One region of the Brevibacillus antibioticus genome, then DNA from elsewhere that is predicted to be linked to it. Evidence: riboswitches for the same ligand, from Rfam matches in the RefSeq annotation. Region 1 holds a riboswitch; the other holds the start of a gene.
What was found. A riboswitch is a leader RNA that binds a small molecule or an ion and turns the genes downstream of it on or off. The one in region 1 is predicted to bind S-adenosylmethionine.
Positions count from the first base shown of each region.

Region 1 (7,352 bases):
GAAGCGGAAGATGTATGGCAGACGGAGGAAACCATCCAAAATGTCATAGACAAGCTCCCCGCTTACCCGATGAACGTACTCAAACCCGTTCAAAAACAACCGGTTCAAATAAATTGGAAAAAGCGGAGTGTGGATATTGTGAAGAAAACGACGATTGCAGTTGCAGGGTTGGCTATGGTGGTTACATTCGGAACAGCAGTTTCTCCTACGTTTGCGAGCTATATGAATGGAATCTATGCATCGATCAATCCGAGTGAGATCACGGTAACAAAAGGACCTTACAATGCGAAACAAGTAGTTGACCTGTTTGATAAAAAGCAGACGGACATTGGCGTGAAGAAAGCGGCAGAAAACGGCTTTGTACAGCCGCTTGACATGAAGGTGACAGACCAAGGTCTGACCATGGAAATCAGTGCAGTTGTAGCCGATCCCTTGCGTATCATGGTTCTGGGCTCGGTGAAGGACTCGTCAGGCAAAAAAATTCCTTCGTTCTGGAAGGATCAGTTCTCAATTATTTCAGGTGACACTGTTCATGAATTCAGGGAAGTTCGACTGAAAGATAAAAATGGCAAAGTAATCACGTATTTAGATGATAAATCGGAATTGCTGAGATGGCTGCCGCTGCCGAACGGTGAAAACTTCGCCTACGGAGGACAACTGGGTGTATACTTTAATGAAGAGAATCCGATGCCGGACGAATTGATTTTGGAAATGCGCGTGAAGCGCCTGACAGATACGAAAGGCACGTGGAATTTCGATATCCCGATTGATATGCGACCAGCAAAAGCAGCCATGAAAAAAGTAGCGTTGAACAAGAAGTTAGAAACTACAACAGGGGCAACAATAGAGCTAAAAGAAGCGCGCTTTGCCCCCACTGCTACGCAGCTAGAGTTCTCAAACAGCAATCTGAATGAGAAAGTAGTGGCGGGTTTTCGTTACGAGCTTGTCGATGAAAAGGGGACTGTAGTGGGCAAATGGGATGATATGATTAAATCCGATGAAAGGGATCACAATCTCAATATCATAGGCATGAGCTATGGTTCGTCGGTTGACTTCACAACGAAGTGGCAGCCAAGTACGAGTTTTGTCCATACGTACATGCCACTGGACCCAGCAAAAAACTTGACAATGAAGCTCGATGCTGTCTATACAGGAGAGAAAGTCTCTTCTCAAACCAAGCTATCTCTTGCTGAACTGGAGAAAAATCCGAAAAAAGTAGATGTTGCTGGGAACCAAATCACGTTTAAATCGATCGAAATGGAAGTTAATGAGGAGAATACCTCAATCGATATTCCAGTGGAAGCCATTCTTGCCAAAGATATTGTGGGACTTCCAAAGCTATTGACGGTAAAGGACGAAAACGGGAATGAGGCCAGAGTAGTAAGGTTAATGGTCAACAAAAAAGAAAACCAAAATGGTACGATAAAACTCGAAGGGAAGCTAGAAGTGCTCTTTCAGAAAAAAGATGTGAAGGAAATAACAGTCTTCCTCGATCATGTAATAAAAGAGAACAAAGTCGATTGGGAAGTGCAAATCAAGGGAGAAAAGAAGTAGTGTAATGAACAAGCCGCTCGTTCCTGTAATAGGGATCGGGCGGCTTCTTTGCAATTGAAATCAGTATTTAGCAACCTCTGCTTGATTTTCCCGATGAAAATAAGCATGTAACAGACAGAGCAGAACCGAACCCGCAGAGACAAGCGTTGCCAAGAACAGAGTTGGATGAATGCCACCATGGTCATACATGAACCCCATAGCCAGCGGCCCCAAGAGCCTTCCGCCAGTTGTAATTGCCCCTACGACCCCCAAATAAAAGGGAGCATTCTCTCCGGTTTTTTCCGATATAAAAGTAGGAATAGTGGGCGAGATGAGCATTTCTCCAAATGTAGTGATAACCATTCCGACAACAAATGCGTAATAACTACCGTGGTAGACAAGCATACACCCAAAACCGACAGCATACGCGATGGCACTGACGACGAGTTGGGCAGACAAGCTCTGATTCAACAACCGCTTGATCCAGGACGTGATGGGCTGGCCAGCAAAAATGATAATCCCGTTGATGGTCCACAGCCAGCTATACGATGACAATGGCATACCCTGCTCTGTAATGTAAGGAGCAACGCCTGTGTTCCAAACCGTATTGGAAAAGAAAATGAGTGCTGCGCCCAATGCCATAAACAAATACAACTGGTACCGCAATAGCAGGGTAAAGTTGTTTTTCTCGCGGTGTTTTTGCTGTTCCTCCTGTTGCTCACCTACCAGATCCTGATGCGAAATATTCTTCATGAAAAGGAAGAAAAACAAGGCAAAGAGTAAGGTGCTCGTGCTGTTGAACCAAAACGTAAGCTGGAAGGATAAAGTGGCAATGACTCCAGCCAACGCGGTACCGATTGCCATCCCTAGGTTGTTTCCGACATAGACGATGTTAAACAATTCTCGGCGCTGTTCCTTCCAACGAAAGCCGATAAATGCCTGAATGGCAGGAAACGATAGGTTGAACGTAAAGCCAAGCCCCATCATGAGTATCAGGTAGAAAGGCCAGCTCTGAACGAAAGGAATGGAAAATTGAATAAGTCCTTGAAAAATCAATGCACCGACAATGAGACGCTTGGCACCTAGTCGATGAAACAACGATCCGCCGATGAATTGGCCGAAGATTCCAGCCAGAGATTGGATCATCAAGACGAATCCAGCTTCTGTCATCGAGCGTTGCAAAATGGTATGTACGTATAAGGTAGTAAGTGGCCACATAAAGGCGCTCCCGGAGGAGTTGATAAAGCTGGCGATGAGGAAAAAAATGGCCTCACGTGGATAGCGATTGAGGAAAGCTGACGGTGATATCACGCGAATGCACCCCTTACCCATTATGGATAAGAACAGTATAGTGAGTTTTTGAAACTTTGTAAACTAAAATGTTTATAAAGTGATGGGTACCCAAATAAAGGCTGCTCCAATTTTGTCGAATTCGAGTATACTAGACAAAGTGGAGAGATGACATCAACTGAGGATAGAGAGAATAAAGGTGGACTTTATGAAAATATGGAAACGAGTGTTGCTTCTTTTGCTTGTCGTGATGGCTGCGACAGCTGGATATTACGGATACTCTTTTTATCAATTTGCTCAAAATATTCAAGAGCCTAACATCGCACCGCCTAGTGGTGGGAATTCCACCAAAGCAGCAGAAATACCTGAGTGGGATGGCAAGGAACGTGTCAATATCCTGCTGATGGGAGTAGACCGCAGAGGAATGAAAAATAACGGGCTTCCTCGTTCTGACTCCATGATGCTGGTCAGCATCGATCCTACGGGGAAACGTTATGACATGTTTTCAATCCTACGTGATACGTATGTAGATATTCCCGGTAGAGGCAGTTCGCGGATCAACTCTGCGATTGTAGAAGGTGGACCTGAGCTGGCAATGGAAACAGTTAGTCAGTTCACTGGACTTCCGGTTGATCGTTACGTGATTACTGACTTTGAAGGCTTCAAGGCTTTGATTGATGCAGTAGGCGGAGTCGAGATCAATGTAGAAAAAAACATGTATTATCATGACCCAACAGATAAAGGTGCCTACGATATTAATCTAAAAAAGGGTCTGCAAAAGCTGGATGGAGACAAAGCCTTGCAATATGCTCGTTTCCGCCATGATGCGACCTCCGATTATACACGGACGGAGCGGCAGCGGAAATTAATGACGGCAGTCGTGGATCAGATGAAGAACGGTACGACGCTGATGCAGCTTCCTACCATTTTGAAGGAAGTATCACCGTATGTTCAAACCAATATTAGTTCGGTGGACATGCTGAAGCTGTCTGCACTTGGATTAAAATTGAATACGTTAGAGCCAGGTAACTATCAATTGCCGCCAATGGGGATGTTCCGTGAATCGCACCGAGCAGGCTCCGTTCTGGTTCCAGATGTCGATCAGGTTCAGTCGTTTGTCCAAGAAAAAATTACACCTCCTACAGAAGCATCAGATCAACCCGTGGAAGAAAAGAAAAGCAGCACGCAAAACTAAGCGTGCTGCTTTTTTTGTGATAAATCATCCGCAACGGCGTCATGGATCAAAAAACTTTTCCTGCTATTACTATTGACGTGATATTTTCAAAAAGGATATAATCCGTTTTGTATCATCATGAAATAGAAAAAACGAACATAATATACGTAGATATCTTTCTTATCAAGAGAGGCGGAGGGACAGGCCCTATGAAGCCCGGCAGCCGGTTCATTTTCGAATGAACGTCGCGGTGCCAATTCCTACAGGATTATTGGATCTTGTACAGATGAGAAGGGTGGATGCGAACGTATACATTGCGTTGCAGCCCCTTTTTCGTTTGTGAAAAAGGGGTTTTTATATTTTTATCAAGATTATGGTCGGGAGGTGGATGCGTTGATCCAACTGCGTCATTTGCATAAAAGCTATCAAGTACAAGGTAAAACCATCCCAGCGTTAACGGGGATCGACCTTTCCATAGAGCAAGGAGAAATATACGGGATTATCGGACACTCTGGTGCCGGGAAAAGTACATTGATCCGATGCATCAATTTGCTGGAGCGTCCAACTTCAGGGGAAGTTATTGTGGACGGCGTCGATTTGACAAAGCTGGATGAAGGGAAGCTGCAAGAAAAGCGTCGCGCAATCGGTATGATTTTTCAACACTTCAACTTGCTATCTTCTTCAACAGTCGGCGAAAATGTCGCTTTTCCGCTCAAGCTGGCAAAGCGTCCGAAGGCAGAGATTGATAAGAAAGTGAACGAGCTGCTAAAGCTGGTTGGCTTGGAGGCACATAAGGACAAATATCCAACCCAGCTGTCTGGCGGACAAAAGCAGCGTGTCGGGATCGCCCGTGCGCTCGCGAATGATCCAAAAGTGCTGCTCTGCGACGAAGCTACATCGGCTCTCGATCCGCAGACGACGAACTCCATTCTCGCACTCCTCTTGGACATCAACCGCAAGCTGGGCTTGACCATTGTGTTAATTACCCACGAGATGCACGTCATTCGCTCTATTTGTGATCGTGTCGGCGTGATTGATGGAGGAAAAATCGTCGAGTCGGGTAACGTACTGGATGTATTCCTTCGTCCGAAGCATCAAACGACACAAGAATTCGTGGAGCAAGTAGCAGACTCTACAGAGCTGCGCGAAGCAGTCGAGCACGAAAAGGCTTCGGGGAACCGCACGATTGCTCGTGTCACCTTCCTCGGAGAAAAAACGTACCAGCCTATCTTGTTCCAAACCATGCAAGAGACAGGTACGGTGTTCAGTATTTTGCAGGGAACCATTTCTCGCATGAAGGATACGCCGTATGGTCAGTTGGTAATCGAGCTGGAAGGCGATGTCGCACAGAATCAAAAGACCATTGAGACGCTGCGCCAACGTGGCTTGGAAGTAGAGGTGATATAAATGGACTGGACATTCGAAAATGTGGATTGGGCTGAAATCGGCGAAGGTACGATGGACACGCTCACGATGCTCGGCTTCTCCACTCTGTTTACCGTCCTGATTGGTTTGCCGTTGGGCATCATTCTGTTTTTGACTTCACGCGGACAGCTTTTGCAAAACCGCACTTTTTATTCGATCGCATCATTCGTTGTCAACGTATTGCGCTCGGTACCATTTATCATTTTGATGATCTTGCTGATTCCTGTGACGAAAATGCTCGTAGGAACCTCACTCGGGGTACTGGGTGCCATTCCGCCGCTCGTGTTTGGTGCCGCTCCATTTTTCGCACGTTTGGTGGAAACCTCTCTGCGTGAGATTGATAAAGGCGTGATTGAGGCTGCACAATCTATGGGTGCTTCCAATTGGCAGATCGTCTGGAATGTCCTTTTGCCAGAGTCTAGATCCGGTCTGATCGCGGGTATTACGATCACGACGGTAACGCTAGTCTCCTATACAGCGATGTCTGGGGTAATTGGCGGAGGCGGTTTGGGTGACTTGGCGATTCGATACGGATACCAGCGTTTCCAAACCGATGTCATGATTGTGACGGTTGTTATTTTGCTGGTGATGGTACAGATCTTACAATCGCTGGGGGACCGTCTGGTTCAGAAATTCAGCCGTAAATAGGATCTTTCCATATAGATTGACAAAAAATAAAACGAAATACATGCAAGGGGGAAATCATTCATGAAAAAGCTAGTCGTATCTGTACTTTCTACTGTGTTGGCATTTTCTTTGGCAGCTTGCGGAGGCAAAACCGAAACAGCACCTGCTCCAGCTGAAGGCGGTGCACAAGGCGGAAAACAGGAAGTAACATTGAAGGTAGGCGCTTCTCCCGTTCCACATGCAGCAATCTTGAAGTTCATTCAACCAAAACTGAAAGAACAAGGCGTGAACTTGGAAGTCCAAGAGTTCACTGATTACGTACAACCTAACGTTCAAGTGAACGAGAAACAACTCGACGCAAACTTCTTCCAGCACAAGCCTTACCTGGAAGACTTCAATAAAGGCCAAAACATGAACCTGGTGCCAGTAGTGGCTGTACACATCGAACCATTTGGCGCTTACAGCAAAAAAATAAAATCTGTAGATGAATTAGCTGATGGCGCAACAATCGCGCTGCCAAACGACGCGACAAACAGCGGTCGTGCACTCGCACTCTTGGAGAAAAACGGTTTGATCAAGCTGAAAGAAGGCGCTGGCATCAGCGGTACAGTGAAAGATGTTGTTGAGAACAAGAAAAACCTGAAATTAAAAGAAGTAGAAGCAGCAATGCTGCCGCGTGTTCTGGAAGAAGTAGATTTGGCGCTGATCAACACGAACTACGCGCTGCAAGCAAAGCTTGTTCCAACCAAAGACGCTCTGTTTATTGAAGATAAAGATACTCCATACGCAAACTTCTTGGTAGCTCGTCCTGACAACAAGGATTCCGAAGCCATTCAAAAGCTGGCAAAAGCACTGAACTCACCTGAAGTGAAAAAGTTCATTGAAGATGAATACAAAGGCGCGATTATCCCAGCGTTCTAAAAGTAGAAATAATTGATCGATCAACAAAAGCCCAACTGGCCGAAAAGCTGGTTGGGCTTTACTTTTATTTATAATATGGTGAATTTTCATAAAATTAAATTAAATATAGCGCAACCCTGTTTTCAACCCAATTCCGGTCGCGTATATTGTGTTTGAAATGAGAAAATATAGATAAGGGGGAATTTTCAGATGAAACGAAATCTCAAGTTGTTTCTTGGCGCGATGTTGGTCGCTGGAAGCGTGTTAGCTGGATGCTCCACAAGTACGCAGCCATCTACGACAACCCCTCCAGCTGAGGGAACTGCAGCGACCGCTGAAAAGCCTGCAAATGGAAAGCCCCACGTATTTCGGGCGAACATTATGAGCGAGCCTGCGACAGCGG
Region 1 covers NZ_SZNK01000001.1:4,338,280-4,345,631, reverse strand. Annotated here, with positions in the region: gene E8L90_RS20820 (DUF4179 domain-containing protein) at 1-1,554, shown strand, start outside; gene E8L90_RS20815 (MFS transporter) at 1,615-2,844, opposite strand; gene E8L90_RS20810 (LCP family protein) at 3,032-4,018, shown strand; SAM riboswitch class I at 4,175-4,290, shown strand; gene E8L90_RS20805 (methionine ABC transporter ATP-binding protein) at 4,391-5,404, shown strand; gene E8L90_RS20800 (methionine ABC transporter permease) at 5,405-6,070, shown strand; gene E8L90_RS20795 (MetQ/NlpA family ABC transporter substrate-binding protein) at 6,131-6,970, shown strand; gene E8L90_RS20790 (peptide ABC transporter substrate-binding protein) at 7,160-7,352, shown strand, end outside.

Region 2 (7,352 bases), 3.4 Mb from region 1:
GAAGAAAGAAGAAGTCCGCACCCACGTTATTCGCGGTCAGTATAGCGCAGGACATCTTCAAGGAACGTCTGTAGCTGGTTACAGGGACGAGCCTGGTGTCGATCCTGTTTCGATGACAGAAACGTATATTGCCACTCGTGTCTGGATTGATGACCCGTTTTGGCAAGGGGTACCTTTTTATATTCGAACGGGAAAAAGACTGCAAGAGAAATCAACCAGGATCGTCATTGAGTTCAAAAATCCGCACGAAAAGCTATACCAGGAGCAAAATGAAACGACATCGCCTAATTTGTTGATTATCAGCGTGAATCCGAACGAAGGTATTGCCTTGCAGGTAAATAGTAAGAATCCGACAAATAGCGGTAAGATTGAGCCGGTGACCGTAGATTTCAGTGCAGGGACAAATGACGTGCCAGAAGCGTACGAGCTGCTCTTGTTCGATGCGCTCCGAGGGGATTCCACCTACTTTGCACATTGGGACGAGGTCCGGCTGTCGTGGGAGTGGGTGACACCGATTTTGGAAGCCTTCGCTGAAAATTTGGTGCCACTCTTTACGTACGAAGCTGGCTCATTCGGACCGAAGGCCGCGGAGCAATTGCTTGCAGCAGACGGATTCGTGTGGTGGCTGGATAAGGTCGAAGAACGAGTGCCAATCACTTCAACAAGATAGAAAAAAGAAAAGGGAGCGGATGAGATGCGATTTGGCGTAATCGGAACGAGCTGGATCACCGAAGAATTTATCCAGGCTGGTCAAAATGTAGAAGGATTTTCTCTTCAGGCTGTATATTCACGTACCTTCGAGCGCGCCAAGGAATTCGCTGAAAAGTACCATGCTCCATTCGCCTATAATAGCTTAGAAGAAATGGTAGCAAGCAAAAATATGGACGCCGTCTATATTGCGAGCCCCAACTCCTGCCACGCGGAGCAAGCGATCCAGTGCATGGACGCGGGGCTGCACGTATTGTGTGAAAAGCCACTGGCTTCCAATACGATTGAGGCAGAAGAAATGATCAAAGCAGCGAATAGAAATGACGTGCTGCTCATGGAGGCTGTCAAATCTACACTGTTGCCCAATTTTTTTGCGATACAAGACAACCTGCACAAGCTGGGAAAAGTACGACGCTTTATTGCTAGCAATTGCCAATATTCCTCTCGCTATGACGCCTACCGCGAAGGGAAGGTTTTACGTGCTTTTGATCCTGCTTTTTCAAACGGAGCCTTGATGGACATCGGTATCTATTGTCTTTATCCATTACTCATCCTTTTTGGCAGACCAGACGATATCAAAGCAGAAGGAATTGTGCTTGATTCTGGAGTGGATGGAGAAGGTAGTATGTTGTTGAAGTATCGAGAGATGGATGCAATCATTAGCTTCTCGAAAATTACGACCTCCTATCAGCCAGCAGAAATTCAAGGGGAGGACGCTACGATGGTGATCGATCGAATCAACCATCTCAAAGAAGTGGACATTCGTTACAGGGACGGGCGAACCGAACACGTAACAAGGCCTCAGACCCCGAAGACCATGCATTATGAAATAAGAGAATTCCTACACTTGGCGAGGAGCGGGGCCAGACAATCTGCAACGAATTCGCATGAAGTTTCCAAAATGACCATGCAGGTCATGGATGAAGCGAGAAGACAGATGGGGATTGTTTTTCCAGCGGATCGAAAAAAACAGTAGGCAAAGGGGAGGGCGTTTGGGATGAAAATGTATGATGTAACCGCCACCGTTTACGAAGGAATGACAGTGTATAAAAACAAGCCAGAAAAGCAACCGAAAATACGTACGGCTACCAGTGGCTATGTAACCGAATCGAGAATCGACATGGATCTTCACACGGGTACCCATGTGGATGCTCCCCTGCACATGGTGAATGCTGGTGATACATTTGAGAGTATTTCATTGGAAAAGCTAGTGGGCAATTGCAAGGTTCTCGATCTCACAGCGGTAGAGGACAGGATCACCCGCTCCGACTTGGAGAGCTTCGATTTGGTGCGAGGAGATTTTGTCCTGTTTAAAACGAAAAACTCTTTTGAAGAGGCGTTCTCTTTTGAATTCATCTTTCTGTCAGAAGAAGGTGCGGAATATATAAGTGAGCTGGGGGTGCGGGGCATTGGTACCGATGCACTTGGAATCGAACGCAGCCAGGAAGGTCACCCCACACATAAAAAATTGTTTGCAGCGGGAGTCATTGTCGTGGAAGGCTTGCGGCTAGCAGAGGTCCCGCCAGGCGAGTATTTTCTGGTAGCTGCACCACTCAAGCTGATCGGCACGGATGCAGCCCCGGCAAGGGTCCTATTGTTTGAAGGCTTACATAGTAACTTGTCTATTGAAACTGAATGACGAGGAGTGGGAAACATATGCTCAGACGACCAGAGCGCGATGAATACGCTGCTTATTTTGACTATTACATGGGTCTTGTACCGGAGGGGGAGCTCCAAACGATCCTCACGCAGCAAGGAGAGAGGATCGTCGCGTTAGTTTCGTCCCTTGCCCCCGAACAAGTTGATTATCGGTATGCGCCAGGCAAATGGACGGTTAAAGAGGTGTTGGGTCATCTCATCGATGCAGAACGAATCATGAGCTATCGCCTGCTGAGAATCGCGAGAGGAGATCAGACACCCCTCGTCGGTTTTGATGAGAATGCTTTTGTTGAAAACGGGTGTTTTCAGCTAAGAGACCTGTCTGATTTACTGGAAGAGTATAAGGCTGTCCGTGCTTCCACCATCGCGCAGGTGCGAGGAATCTCGCCAGAAGCGTGGTTGCGTACAGGACTTGCCAACGGAAACAAGCTATCTGCAAGGACATTGGCCTATGTGATTGCTGGACATGAAGCTCACCACACTAGCATTTTGATAGAACGGTACTTCGGGTAAGGTAACGTAGCAGTGAGAATAGACAATTTCATAGGTGGAAACAGGTTCCTTAGGGCGTAACCAACTCGCCACAAGGATAATAGGGAAGCTCGGTGCAAATCCGACACGGTCCCGCCACTGTAAGAGGGGAGTCAGCGTCCAACAAGCCACTGGTCTATCAAAATAGACGGGGAAGGCGACGCGAAACGATGATCCCATAGTCAGGAGACCTGCCTGTTTCGACAACACTGATAGACCTACGGGAGATAGGGAGGTGTTAGAGATGGCTTGCAAAAAACAGCGAGTGGACAAGTACGTCCCTCCTTTTCTGGCATTTTCTAACGATCGTCACGGTCGAGCGGAAAATGCTCTTTTTATTTTGGGCAGGATAAAAGAAGAGGAGGGCGTGCGATGATTCAACTTTTCATTTGCCAATGGTGCGGATATGTTGAGGAAAAAGAGATACCTAAGGAAGGCCAGGAGGGCGTGTTTCATTGCGCTTGCTGCAGTATGGAAGAGGTGGAAAGCCTGTTCATCCACAATTGAAAGCCTTGCCAAATTAGCTTGCAATCAGAAAAGAAAGAATTTTGTTGACGCTTGCCTTGGAATTTCTTAGAATAAAGCTCAACAGCATAAATAGTTCTTATCCAGAGAGGTGGAGGGTCTGGCCCGATGAAGCCCGGCAACCGTTGCATATGGCAATAAGGTGCCAATTCCTGCGAGACGTTTCGTCTCGAAAGATAAGAAGCGGGTTACTCCATTAGTAGATGAACCTTCTTCTTAGCGAAGAAGGTTTTTTTAATTTCATATTTTCTTTATCCAGAGAGGTGGAGGGACTGGCCCGATGAAGCCCGGCAACCGTCACGCATATTTTGTGACAAGGTGCCAATTCCTGCAGGACATATACGTCCTGGGAGATAAGGAGGGGGAGCATTAGCTGCTAACAAGCCTTCTTCTTATCGAAGATGGCTTTTCTTTTTATCTAAAACTCGGGGTATGGGGTGGTCAGGATGAGTACAGAAGTGGTACGCGTGGGATTATTGGGATTGGGAACAGTTGGTGGAGGCGTAATCAAAACGATCCGTTCGCAACAGGAGAAGCTGGCTTCTCGTCTGGGAAAACGAATTGAGATCGTCAAGGCATTGGTGCGTGACTCGGAAAAAGAGCGGGCGGTTCATGTCGACCCTGCTTTACTGACAACTGACTTTGAGGATGTATTGAGAAGCGATGTGGATATCGTGGTGGAGGTCATGGGTGGTGTAGAACCTACCTATGACTACGTCCGTGCTTTAATTGAAAAGGGCTGCCATGTGGTAACTGCGAATAAAGAGCTCCTGGCGAAAAAAGGAACAGAGCTAGTCGATTTGGCCAATCAGTATCAAGTGCATCTTGCTTATGAAGCGAGTGTGGCAGGGGGCATCCCGATCTTGAGCGTGCTCCGGCAGTTCCTTCGCACGAACGATATCCAAGGTGTTCGCGGTATTCTCAACGGAACAACGAACTTCATTTTGACGAAAATGGAAGCAGAGCAGCTCTCATACCAAGAGGTGCTCAAGCAAGCGCAGGAGCTGGGCTATGCGGAAGCAGACCCTCGTTCGGATGTAGAAGGCTTTGATGCGATGTATAAATTGTATATCTTGACACAGCTTGTTTATGGAGAAGCGCTGCCTTTAGCGGATGTTGTTCGCAAAGGGATTGCAGATTTGTCAGCGGGTCACATTCGGATTGCGAGCGAGTTGGGGTACCGGATCAAGCTGATCGCGCAGGCTTATCAAGCCGAACAAGAAATTCGCCTATCTGTTGAACCAACCATGCTTCCACTGAGCCATCCGTTGGCGCAAATCCACGACGCATTTAATGCTGTCCAGCTATCCGGTAACATCGTGGGAGACTTGTTGTTTACAGGAAGAGGGGCAGGAGAGCTCCCCACAGCGAGTGCAGTCGTGGAGGATTTGGCCTATTTATTGACACAGCCATTCACACCGCATCCTACCTGGAAAGAAAAAACGGCTGACAAAGCTGGAGTCACGGTGGACTCGGCAGAACACGTCCTCTGTTATCTTGAGGGCTCGTGTCATACTGCTACGCCAGATCGTGTCTTGCATTTCCTCGAGCAAGTAGGAGTGAACGTTCATAAATTAAAAGTCCAATTCGATTTGGGGGGCGTCTTGCGCGCAGGTTTGATCGTGACAGGAATCAGTGAAGAGCATGAGTCCTTATTGAAAAATGATTTTGGCTTAGAAGTACGATGCTTCCCCATTATCGAATCTGCGTAAGTAAGAGGAATAATAAGAAGAAAAGCCGTATTTCTAGTTACCTGGAAACACGGCTTCTTTTGTCAGGGGCAGTCTCCACTGCTTTTGCACGCGGCTGCACACGCCCGTCACTTTGTATCTCGACACTCTCAGAAATGGATTCAATGCGTTTTAGTAGGGCAGCGCCATTGCTTTCATTCATCGGTACAGCTTGTCCCAATTCTGCGTGAAACGGAAGCATCGTCAGCTCACAATCACCACTTTTCGTGCAGGTTGCTTGCAGGACCATCGTTTCCCAAGTCTTGGGTTCGGTTGATCGTGTGAAAATGAAATTGCCGAGACTGTACGCAATCCATTTGTCGTTGTATCGTTCAAAACCTTGAAGGACGTGAGGATGACCGCCGACAATCAAATCTGCACCAGCATCGATGTAGGCACGAGACAGCTCTTTTTGATGATCGATAGGATAATCGTAGCGTTCCTTGCCCCAGTGTGAAATCACCACGACGAGATCCGCTTGATTGTTTGCTTCACGGATCGCTTTCACTGCCAATGTAGGATCATAGGAAGCGGCCATACCTGGCTGGGAATCACCTGCAAACCAGCTCGTTTCGGGAATGACCCTGCTGAAACCGAGAATCGCGATCTTGATGCCGTTCTTTTCTATGAATATAGGCGAATAGGCACGGCTAGCATCCTTACCGGCGCCGACGTATTGAATCCGGTTTTCATCCAAAGCGTCAAAAGTATCCAGCAACCCGGGAACTCCTTGGTCCATGGAGTGATTATTGGCGAGATTTACCACATCAATCCCAGCGTTTTTCATGGCAGGGACAGCAAGTGGCGATGACTTGTAGACATAATCCTTGTTCTGAGCAGGAACACCTGTGGCGGTGATCGGCGTCTCCAAATTGGCAATGGTGATATCATCTTGCAAAAAAAGCGAGCTTACATGTTTGTATGGGTAGTCATAGCTGTTTGCGAGTAGGGTTTTCTCAACATTTCCTGACATCATGATGTCACCGACAAAGGTGAGCTGCACGGAAGTCTTTTGGTTTGCGGTATGATCAGGAGCAGGCGGCGTGTACGGGTTGGCATGTTCTCTATCCATAGCTGTTTGGAATAGGTAGTAGGTTCCGACGACGAAGATGGCCAACACACTAAATAAGAGCGTGCTCTTTCCGGCACGTACCCATTTTTTGCGTGAGTGCTTGCGCCGAGCTTTTACCCGGCTTGATCTGGTCTCGTTCATTTTTCCCCCTTGTCATTCTATCCTTACATAAATGAATTTTGATATTCTATAAGTAATACGAAAAGAGGCGAAAAAAGGTGCGATTAACTTTTGATCATTTGGTTCATTTTGTACAGCAAACTCCAAAGGAAGCAGCGGAACAATTTTGTCAAGCGGGTTTTCATGCGGTTGTTGGAGGGCGTCATGCGCCTTGGGGGACATGGAATAGCCTGAGTTATTTCGGGCTTTCTTATGTTGAATTTTTAGCGGTTGAACACGAGGAGCTTGCTCGACATTCGGAGAATCCCCTCGTACGTCAATGTATCGCGGATGAGGCAAAGGGAGAAGGATTTGGACAGATTGCGCTTCGGACCAACGAGATGGATGCGTGGGCAGAGCGTTTGCGAAGCCAAGGCTTGCAGGTTACTGGACCTGTTGCGGGAAGTCGTACGCGTGATGATGGCACGACGCTTCGGTGGCGGATGTTGTTCCTCGAAGATGCAGATAGTGCTCTTCTCCCGCCATTTCTCATTGAATGGTCGCAAACGGATGATGAGAGAATAGACGATTTGACGAATCGTGGCATCATTGGCGCACATCCGAACGGTGCAGCCCATCTCATATCTGTAGGGTATGCCGTGACAGATCTGGAAGAAGCAACAGCACGTTGGCAAAGCTGGTTTGGGTGGAAGAAGAGCGAAGTATTCCACGATAAAGAACTGGGGGCCATCTGCCAAACCTTTGAACTATCGGGAGGAAATGTAGTGCTTTGCCAACCGACTGAGGAGGGATTGGCGCAGACTGCATGGGAAAATCGCGGGCAAAGACCGTTTTTTGCGAAGCTGGCAGGAGCAAGCAAGAATAGCGAGTATAAGATTGGTGGAGGATCTTACTTTCTCGCAGCGCTGGAATAGTCTTTAGAAACAGGTGTGAAGCGAATGCAGATTTCTTTTTAGATGACTGAATCATAAAAGAAACCACCTCGCAATGGAGGTGGTTTTTTACTA
Region 2 covers NZ_SZNK01000001.1:903,371-910,722, forward strand. Annotated here, with positions in the region: gene zwf (glucose-6-phosphate dehydrogenase) at 1-670, shown strand, start outside; gene E8L90_RS04505 (Gfo/Idh/MocA family protein) at 695-1,684, shown strand; gene E8L90_RS04510 (cyclase family protein) at 1,706-2,347, shown strand; gene E8L90_RS04515 (DinB family protein) at 2,365-2,880, shown strand; cobalamin riboswitch at 2,906-3,111, shown strand; gene E8L90_RS31055 (hypothetical protein) at 3,271-3,405, shown strand; SAM riboswitch class I at 3,500-3,606, shown strand; SAM riboswitch class I at 3,672-3,783, shown strand; gene E8L90_RS04520 (homoserine dehydrogenase) at 3,870-5,135, shown strand; gene E8L90_RS04525 (CapA family protein) at 5,173-6,366, opposite strand; gene E8L90_RS04530 (VOC family protein) at 6,444-7,259, shown strand; gene E8L90_RS04535 (CcdC family protein) at 7,350-7,352, opposite strand, start outside.
Region 2: linked by a shared signal. The riboswitch ahead of E8L90_RS04520 (homoserine dehydrogenase) and the one ahead of E8L90_RS20805 (methionine ABC transporter ATP-binding protein) in region 1 are both predicted to bind S-adenosylmethionine.